3 regions of the Pseudoalteromonas sp. J2K-J599 genome follow, and region 2 is predicted to be linked to each of the others. Evidence: predicted binding sites of a transcription regulator. Region 2 holds the regulator's gene; each other region holds the start of a gene.

What was found. The regulator sigma-54, encoded in region 2, starts transcription at its own class of promoters, with help from an activator protein. The targets are predictions, from matches to a motif close to GTTGGCACGNNNNTNGNNT.
Region 1: AC5NT5_RS18470 (hemerythrin domain-containing protein) is a predicted target of sigma-54. The motif match lies at 1,236-1,254, and genes of this name have one in related genera.
Region 3: AC5NT5_RS03650 (EF-hand domain-containing protein) is a predicted target of sigma-54. The motif match lies at 2,065-2,083, and genes of this name have one in related genera.

Annotation. Positions count from the first base shown of each region.
Region 1 is NZ_CM200272.1:368,055-371,335, reverse strand. Features, by position in the region: gene AC5NT5_RS18485 (tetratricopeptide repeat-containing diguanylate cyclase) at 1-111, shown strand, start outside; partial or broken gene AC5NT5_RS18480 (DUF6500 family protein) at 148-365, opposite strand; gene AC5NT5_RS18475 (hypothetical protein) at 395-649, opposite strand; gene AC5NT5_RS18470 (hemerythrin domain-containing protein) at 1,294-1,719, shown strand; gene AC5NT5_RS18465 (hypothetical protein) at 1,814-2,227, opposite strand; gene AC5NT5_RS18460 (TonB-dependent receptor) at 2,646-3,281, shown strand, end outside.
Region 2 is NZ_CM200271.1:630,485-633,765, reverse strand. Features, by position in the region: gene lptB (LPS export ABC transporter ATP-binding protein) at 1-562, shown strand, start outside; gene AC5NT5_RS02800 (RNA polymerase factor sigma-54) at 632-2,131, shown strand; gene hpf (ribosome hibernation promoting factor) at 2,158-2,445, shown strand; gene ptsN (PTS IIA-like nitrogen regulatory protein PtsN) at 2,450-2,902, shown strand; gene rapZ (RNase adapter RapZ) at 2,921-3,281, shown strand, end outside.
Region 3 is NZ_CM200271.1:806,899-810,179, forward strand. Features, by position in the region: gene AC5NT5_RS03630 (amidohydrolase) at 1-742, opposite strand, end outside; gene AC5NT5_RS03635 (EF-hand domain-containing protein) at 875-1,111, opposite strand; gene AC5NT5_RS03640 (EF-hand domain-containing protein) at 1,121-1,357, opposite strand; gene AC5NT5_RS03645 (EF-hand domain-containing protein) at 1,544-1,771, opposite strand; gene AC5NT5_RS03650 (EF-hand domain-containing protein) at 1,796-2,029, opposite strand; gene AC5NT5_RS03655 (sensor histidine kinase) at 2,360-3,281, shown strand, end outside.

The DNA of each region.
Region 1 (3,281 bases), on a different replicon from region 2:
GCCTCTGTAAGTAGCCCCTTAAAAAGCACACTAGATGTTCTTATTAAGCATGCAGATAAATTACTTTATAAAGCAAAAGAAAACGGAAGAAACCAAGTCGTTGTCGATTAGATAAATACAGCTAAAAGTACTTGCTCAGTTAATTGACTAAAGTCCATCTAAAACCATCTGTTTAATTTTATGTGCTTTTACAAAATGATCTAATTTATGGGTGTGTATCCACCAAGTAGCAGCTTCCATAAGTAGCTCTGGGTCGTCGTTTTTATTAGCAAAAAATGCATAAAAAGAAAGTCCTACATTTTCGCCTTTAGCTGCTATTTTTTATCGCACACGGTAATTATTTTTGCTCTTAGTTCTTCCCTCATACATACCTTATTTAATTATATTTTTACTATTACAATACGCCATTTAAAAAGCTAACAATTAGCTGCAAAAGGCTTCTATCAACCAAGCCATGATTCTCAAGCTCTTTATTAGGCGTATTTACTTTTGCAGCTTTGCATTCATTATCTAATGTCTCATTTTTACGTGTATCGGTTTCGTATGCAATATCTGCTTGTTCCATACATTTTGCCGAGCCTGCGTAAGGCTTTGCCGCACAAGCGCTCAGTAATAAAAAAAGTGGAATTGCTATCAATAATTGCTTCATAACTAATCCTATTTTTGCGCAACTTATTTACTTTAAATTACAGCTGCAAGTTAGCCTATTTACTTTTCTACCACCATTACAAAAGATTCAAAAAAGAACGTACCGATGGCATCAAAAAAAGTGTCATTTTTTTTCATCCTTTTTAATTTGTTCGCTAATGCATTGATTATAAACCTGTCAGCTTGTTTGAGCGCCATTTCGATCAACCATTTCGGCCTCTTCAATGCATAAGTTAGGGTCAGAACGCGGGGCTGCACTACATGCACTCAGTAAAGCGCACAGCAATAATGGGCGATGGGGCTTTTTCTGTTCATCCTTAAACTATCCTATTAAGTTAACGTGCTACCTGCATTTATGTGTGAGGGTAATATATAGGTTGTACCTAAATAACACTGATACTTTATCACTGCTATAAAATAAACAACCAGTAAATATTTGTAAGGTTCTGTAGGAATTTATACTCCCTTTAAAATTGAACTGCGCGAAAGCCTGAAATTATTGCATTCATATCACTGTAAAATTTACAGTGATCGCAGCCAAAGAATAAAAAATTAAATTAAATTTATTAAAATACAATAACTTAATATTTGGCATTTAGTTTGCTAGTTAATGATATAAGCAAATAAATTGTAAAAGGACTAGTTATGAATATTTTTGAAGCACTACGTCACGACCATGATAAACAACGAAAATTAGTAGATGCGCTTATTCAAACACACGGCGACACAGAGCAGCGCCACAAGCTAATGGATGAGCTAAAAACAGAACTAGAACAACACGCAAAATTTGAAGAACGTTACTTTTATAACCCACTTATGTTTGATGACTTAACTCATGAAAAAGCGCGCCACAGCGTAGCTGAACATCACGAAATTGATGAATTAATTGAACAACTTGAAGATACCGAAATGAGCTCGTCTGCATGGTTAGTTGCAGCTAAAAAGCTACACCATTTGGTACATCATCATTTAAGTGAAGAAGAACACGAAGTGTTTCAATTAGCGGGTAAAGCACTTACCGAAGGGCAAAAAGAGAGCCTTGCTGAGCAATACAACGACGCTATGCATTAGTTGCATAACATGCAAACCGACTTCCACACACTCCCTGTGTACTTATTGGTTATAAGCCTTATGGCTTATAACCAATTTTTTTGCATGTACTTTATTACTTTACAGTAAATTTCACATCTTGGTCGCGTAATAAGTAAAGTGCAAAACACGCAGCCCACATTGGCCATGCAGTAAAGAATAATAAGTTATTAAAGCCATCTATGTACTGGTTGTAAGAAGAAAGCGTAGATAAGCCATGCATTACAAAAATGATACCGTACGTTATACGCTTTTTAATACCTGCTAAAAATGCTAAAACAAGCACTAACTGCACCGCACCAATAATGTAAGCCACTATATCTGTAGAGCCACTAATACCGTAAAAATGTTCAAAAATACGTGCGCTATGCCCAGGATTAACAAACTTATCGAATGTCCACATAACCATTACAATAAACACGCCTAAACGCAAAGATAAAAGTGACCACTGCAAACGGTTTTGCACATCAGAATTCATTGAACCTGTCATAAAATTTCCTTAAATGAATATTAATAAACGTAGAAGTAACCTAGACCGTATAAGTTATTCTTTATTTCAAAAATTTTTAATTAAATTCATTAGTTAAGCCATGCAGTACTAAAAGTGAAGCTTATTTAAGTAATTTAAAAAATGCTGCATAAAAGTTAACTCTTTTAAAATGTTAGCAGGTTGAAAGTAGTCTATAATTAAAAATTCTATTAAAAGCATATATTTACATTCACTCTAGTACAATCGCCCTATTAATATTTTATCAACTAATAAAACAATACTACTTAATCATCATCTTTATAATGCATCTGTTTTGTTATGTTCTAAAAAACAAAAAGAATCAAAATTTTACTGAAAGTTATTTTTAATCCTTTCGGTCTTTATCGCCAACAACATTTTAACCTTAGAGAGAAAACGTTTGAAACACGCATATTTAGCACTTTCCCTAGCCACCATATTAAATACACCACTTAATGCTTTTGCAGCCGAAGAATCAAAATCACCAAAAGAAGGCGCAATTGAGCGTATTGAGGTGGCAGGCCAAGTTATTAAATCTCAAGGTCTTTCGGTTAAAAATGCCACTGTAGACGGCCCTTTTGGCGACAACTTAGCTCTACGAGATATAGCCCGTTCAGTAACACCAATTTCAAGCGAGTTAATAGAACAGCTCAATATTACGACTTTACAAGACGTACTTGCAGTAAGCCCTAATACCTATTCAGCCAGTGGTTTTGGGGCACCAAGCTTACCTACTATTCGTGGGCAATTAGGTGAGCTTTTTCAAGATGGCACACGCCGCCAAGCCGGTAATAACGGCTTTGGTGTGCCCTTATCGTTCAACTCTATAGAACAGATAGATGTGGTAAAAGGAGCGCCGCCGGTATTATTTGGCTCAAGCCAACGCAACGGTGGTTTTGTAAACTTACATTCTAAAAAAGCATCAACTGACGACAGTAAAGGCAAAGCAACGGTATCTGCAGGTCGATGGGATCAGTACAGTGTTTTAGTGGATTACAGTGCACCCATTGTAAAAGACAAAGTAGGTTTTAGAGTA
Region 2 (3,281 bases):
CGACAAAGGTAAAATATCTATTGATGATAACGATATTACTCTTTTACCTATGCATAGTCGTGCTAGATTAGGCATAGGCTACTTACCACAAGAGTCATCGATTTTTAGAAAGCTGACTGTTTATCAAAACTTAATGGCCATTTTAGAAACGCGCAAAGAACTAAATAAACAAGCCAGAGAAGACACGCTCAATAACTTATTAGATGAATTTAGCATACAACACATTCGTGATAGCCAAGGTATGGCATTATCGGGGGGAGAACGTCGTCGTGTAGAAATAGCACGAGCGCTGGCAGCAGATCCTAAATTTATATTACTGGATGAACCGTTTGCCGGTGTTGACCCTATTTCGGTATTAGATATAAAGAAAATAATAGAACATCTTAAAAATCGTGGGATTGGTGTATTAATTACCGACCATAACGTAAGAGAGACCCTTGATGTTTGTGAAAAAGCCTACATTGTTTCTCATGGGGAGCTGATTGCATCAGGTACTCCAGAACACGTATTAAATGATAAAACAGTACGCGATGTTTACTTAGGCGAGCAATTTAGGCTGTAACATTTACGCCATGTCTTTAAGCATCTGCTAGTATTAATTATAACAACATAAAAGGATTGTTAGAGATACATGAGGCAATCACTACAGCTGCGCATGGGCCAGCAACTTACAATGACTCCACAGTTGCAACAAGCTATTCGTTTGTTGCAACTCAGTACATTGGATCTCCAGCAAGAAATACAAGAAGCTCTCGACAGTAATCCACTATTAGAGGTTGAAGAGGCAGACTATTCCGAAGACGCTGCTGGTAAAAACGAGCAAAAAGCTGATACCGATGACATAACTGTTAGCGCATCTGCTGATGATGCTCCGAGCGAATACGAACAAGATACTGGTGAAGCACTTGCAAAAGACACGCTAAGTGACGACATGGCTATGGATGTCAGTTGGGATGAGTACATGAGTGCCGCTCCTGCAGCCTCATCAGGTCCAATGCCTGAAGACGAATCAATATACCAAGGCGCCTCTACTGAAACGCTGCATGAGTATTTAATGTGGCAATTACAACTAACGCCATTTAGCCCTACCGATGAAGCCATCGCTATTGCGATTGTAGAGGCCGTCGATGATTCAGGTATTTTAACACTAAGCTGCGAAGAGATTTTAGAAAGCTTTAATCAAGAAAACGAAGATGATAACGAAGTTGAACTTGATGAAATTGAAGCGGTATTAAAACGCATCCAACTGTTTGATCCTGTTGGTATTGCTGCACGTAGTTTACAAGAGTGTTTGTGTATTCAGCTTAATCAATTTGATAAAGAAACACCTTACATTAATGAAACGAAAATGATTTTAACCGAGCATATTGATCTATTAGCAGCTCGCGACTATCGTACATTAATGAAAAAAACAAAGCTTAAAGAAGAAGAGCTTAAAGAAGTAATGACACTAATACATACTCTCAACCCAAAACCTGCAGATACTATTGTAAGGGAAGAATCTGAGTATGTTATTCCTGATGTGTCAGTTAAAAAAATTAAAGGCCGCTGGGTTGTCGAATTAAACCCAGATAGCATGCCTAAAATTCGTGTTAATAGCCAATACGCAGCAATGTCTCGCACTGTAAAATCAAGTGGCGACAGCCAGTTTATTCGCTCACATTTACAAGAAGCTAAATGGTTTATTAAAAGCTTAGAAAGTAGAAACGACACGCTATTAAAAGTTACTAATTGTATTGTTAAGCAACAACAAGGCTTTTTTGAACATGGCCCTGAAGCCATGAAACCAATGGTTTTAAATGATGTTGCTGAAATGGTAGAAATGCACGAATCGACAATTTCTCGCGTAACTACTCAAAAGTACATGCATACACCCCGTGGTATATTTGAGCTTAAATATTTTTTCTCAAGCCATGTAAGTACTGAAAACGGTGGTGAATGTTCATCTACAGCAATACGTGCGCTTATCCGAAAATTAATCGCAGCAGAAAACTCAGCAAAACCATTGAGTGATAGCAAAATAGCGGATATATTGGCTGAGCAAGGAATTAAAGTAGCGAGACGTACAATCGCAAAATACCGCGAATCTCTTGCTATTCCACCGTCAAATCAGCGTAAAAGTCTGATTTAAGACGCTAAACTAAGAGGGTAATGCTTATGCAACTAAACTTAACTGGTCGTCACGTAGAATTAACCGATTCACTAAGAGACTATATTAATACTAAATTTGCGAAGCTTGAAAGACACTCTGATCATATTAATAATGTTCATGTCATTCTCGATGTAGAAAAATTAAATCAAAAAGCAGAAGCCACAATACACGTAAGCGGTGCTGAGCTATTTGCCTCTACAGAACATCAAGATATGTATGCCGCTATTGACTCGTTGATCGACAAGCTCGATCGCCAAGTAATCAAACACAAAGAGAAGCTTGCTCGACACTAATATGATGAAATTAAGTTCACTTATATGCCAGGACTGCAGCAAAGCTGCGGTCCTTTTTAATAGCAAAAAAAGAATTTTAGAGTTCATTAGCGAACTTGCTCACGACAAACTTCCGTATTTACCGCAACAAGATATTCTTAATGCTTTAATGAGCAGAGAGAAATTAGGTAGTACAGGTATAGGACGTGGCATTGCTATTCCTCATGGAAGAATGAGCGGTGCAGAAGAGCCTTTGGCTTTAGTGCTCGTTAGCGAAACTCCAATAAACTTTGATGCAATCGATAATCGCCCTGTTGATATTTTCGTCGCACTCATCGTACCAGATGGCGATAACCAGCAGCACTTAAAGACTCTAGCAACCATTGCTGATAAACTAAACAACAAAGATTTTTGTAAACAGTTACGCAGTGCAAAATCTGATACTGAGCTTTACCAAGTTATTGTCGATCAATCATAGTTTTATAAAGGGTGTTAAATGGAGTTAATTATCATAAGCGGCCGTTCCGGTTCTGGAAAGTCGGTTGCTTTGCGCGTTGTAGAAGATTTAGGTTATTATTGCGTAGATAATATTCCAGTAAACCTACTACCTTCATTAGTTCGCAGTGTGTCTGATAGCTACGATAAAATTGCTGTTAGCATAGATGTGCGCAACATACCTAAAGAACAAGATGAATTTAACGATATTCTTGAATACTTACCAGGCTTTGCAAACCCTACGTTATTTTATTTAGATAGTGACGATCAGACATTGATCAAACGCTTTTCTGAAACACGCAGATTACACCCACTATCAATAGACTCGTTGCCCCTTGATTTAGCCATCAAAAAAGAAAAAG
Region 3 (3,281 bases), 180 kb from region 2:
TACCTGCATCGTGAGTAGAGGTAATGCCTAAACTTAATAAATGTTTACCAGCTGCATCTAGTGAGTCACTTATATCTTGTTTTGAAGGGGCTGGCATATGCTGTGTAATTAGCGATTCTGCTTTGTCTACAAAAATACCCGTAGGATTGCCAAATTCGTCTTTAATTATCTCACCGCCTTCAGGTGCTTTTGTTTGGGCGGTAATACCTGCAAGTTCGAGCGCTTTTGAATTAACCCAAATGGCATGGCTATCAACTCGAGAAAGCACCACAGGTCGATCGTTAACTACTTTGTCTAAATCTTTAGCCGTAGGAAAGCGTGTATCAGGCCATAGCTCTTGGTTCCAACCTCGCCCTATAATCCAACCTTGTTTGTTATCGGCAAATACTTTTAGTTTATTCGTTACTTCATCAACCGATTTTGCACCGCGTACATCAAGTTGCGATAAATTATCGCCAAGGCCAATAACGTGCCCATGAGCATCAATTAAGCCTGGTAATAAGGTATTACCGTGCGCGTCAATTAGCTTGGCATCTGGGTAGCTATCTTTAAGTGTATCGCTACCTAGTTTTACTACCTTGCCATTTTTAATAACGAGGGTAGTAAACTGCTGTACTTCACCTTGATATAAAGGGGTATAACCGTTGGCATTATAAATTACTTTTGTTTTTGCAATAGTGTAACTAGAACCAGCGCAAAGGCTGGCTAGTATGAGTGGTTTTATTATTTTTTTGAGCGACATAAGGCATTATTTTTTATTGTTAGTGCGTTAACACTAGCAAACCCAACTTTATAATACCAATATGTGAGACAAATTATGATGAAGAAAAAAGCAGTAAAGCTAGAACATAAAATATCTAGCTTTTGAAAGGGTTTATTTACTAGCGTATAAACTGTATTCACTTAGCGTTAGCTTGCCGTCTTTGTCTTGATCGTAGCTTGAAAACCGAGACCACAAAGCAGGGTCTACAGCGGTTTCTGAACGTGTTAAAAAACCATCCTGGTTTCTATCAAGTTTTTCAAATTGCTCTGCAACAGTGTTGCTTGCAGCAAAGCCTAATGTGCTAAAAATACTAAACGCAAAAAGCGCTATATAGCTTGTTTTTTTCATGAAAAATACTCAGTAGAGGTTATTGGTAAGGTAATTTTTAAATTCGATTAACGAAATTTGGTTATCTTGGTTTTTGTCCCATTTTACGAATGTATTTAATAGTTGTGGTTGGGGAGCAAGTTCGTCATGCGTTAAATAGCCACTTTTGTCGCTATCGAGGTGATCAAAGCGTTGCTTTACATCAAGTGCAGAGGCATCAAAGCTTAATAGCATTAAGATGCTTATAATAAGGGGAAGTATCTTCATGGTGTTCCTTCCAAAAGATGTATTTAAAGTTTGTGGCTAAAATAAAGTGAAAAGGAAAAAGCACTTGCCGTAATTTAACTCCCAACATTAAATCCTTTTACACACTCCCTCAGGGATTATGGCAAATGCTTTTAATTCCAGTTTACCTATAACAAGCTTAAGTAAAGCTTAATCAGTAATTACTCATTAAGGTTTAAAGCTTTCAAATTCTTTTTTTGAAACTTTTTCATCATCGTCTTCATCTAAGTCGGCAAATTGTCTCATTACTTCTTTGTCTTCCTTGGCTTCTGCAATTGATATTTGTCCGTCCATATCTTTATCTAAGTGGGCAAAACGCACATTTGTTGGCGATGCAATTACGGTGGCACTAATTGCTAAAAACATTAATGAAAAAGCGGCTATAAGTTGTTTCATAATCACGTTCCTTATTAAATGAGTTTATTGAATAAATTTTTTGAATTCATCTAGCGACAATTGCCCATCTTGATTAGTATCAATTTGAGAAAAATTCTCGTGTAACACAGCATCTTCACCTGCTTCGGCTTCACTTAATGTGCCGTTACTGTCTTTATCAAGTTCGTTAAAAGTCGCGTGAACGTCCATTGCGTGTGCATTAGCGCCTAAAAAGCCTAAAGCCAGTAATGATGAAATTACTAAAATGCGTTTGTTCATAATTATTTCCTTATTGATTAAAGTTATTACTCCTATTACAAAAATGGTGCCAATAATAATTGTTGTTATTTTTCAATTGGTTATTATTTTTGCTTTAAGCCAGTGAGAAGTTTTTACTGGGTTTATTGTAATTTTTGTGCGCCTTTTGCAACACTATTTAGCGGGGTTGAAAGGGAGTTTATTAAAATCAACGAGTTACGCTGTCTCTATTTGGCGACACATTGTTTTATAGTGCTGGCTGTTAATCGTATTAAATATAATTGCTGGTTCAGCTAGTGTATAAGGTAAGCACTTAATAATAGAGCGCTTAACTTAAAAGGACTAAACGAAATGCCAGCAACCATAGCTAAAAAATACCAAGCAATGCTTAACTGGCGGCCTAATTTAATTGGGCAATTTGCAATGAGTATGCTGCTTTCGTTACTGCCGCTTTCTATAGTGGTGATTGTATTTTTAAATGCGCTTAATAAGCAATTAGCGGTTACTCAAAGTATTGTGAGTAGTAACTACCAAGTTACCAAATCGTTTAACACTTTAAAGCAAGAACTCAACAGCCTTGAACGCGCTACTAGGCAAAACTGGGTATTAAAAAGTGAATCGCTAGATAAGCTCATTGTTGATAAATGGCAATCATCCCTACAAAGCATTGATGAACTCAAATTTGTAAACACGAATAAAGAGTATATCCACCAATGGCAACGCTTATATACCACCTTACAAACCGCGCATGTAAAACTCGTTGAGCAAAAACAACAACAAGCTGAGCTATTTGTGCCAGTGAGCGATTTAGTTGCTGAGCTTACTTTATGGTTACGTGATAAAAACGAAGCGCAAATTACCAATAACCAAAATGAGCTTACAAGCCTGCAAGCGTCATTTATAAACTGGCTGGTGGCACTTATTCCACTGACTTTAATTGTTGGGGGAGGCTTTTTATGGCGTATAAGTGGGCGGCTAAAAGGGTTAACTACGGTTATTGATAAGCTTGGGCAGGGGCATTGGCAGCAAAAAATATCTGTGAAAGGTTCAGCTGAGCTTGTTGAGCTAGGAGAAAAGCTCCAATGGGTACAAGAACAGCTTCATATGCTTGAGCAGCAAAAAGATACTTTTTTACGCCATGTAACTCATGAGCTAAAAACGCCGCTTGCTTCAATGGTTGAAGGCACTGACTTATTAACTGATGAAATAGTAGGTCCAATTACTGCTGAGCAAAAAGCGGTGCTTGAGCTTATAAGCCAATCTATGGTGCGCC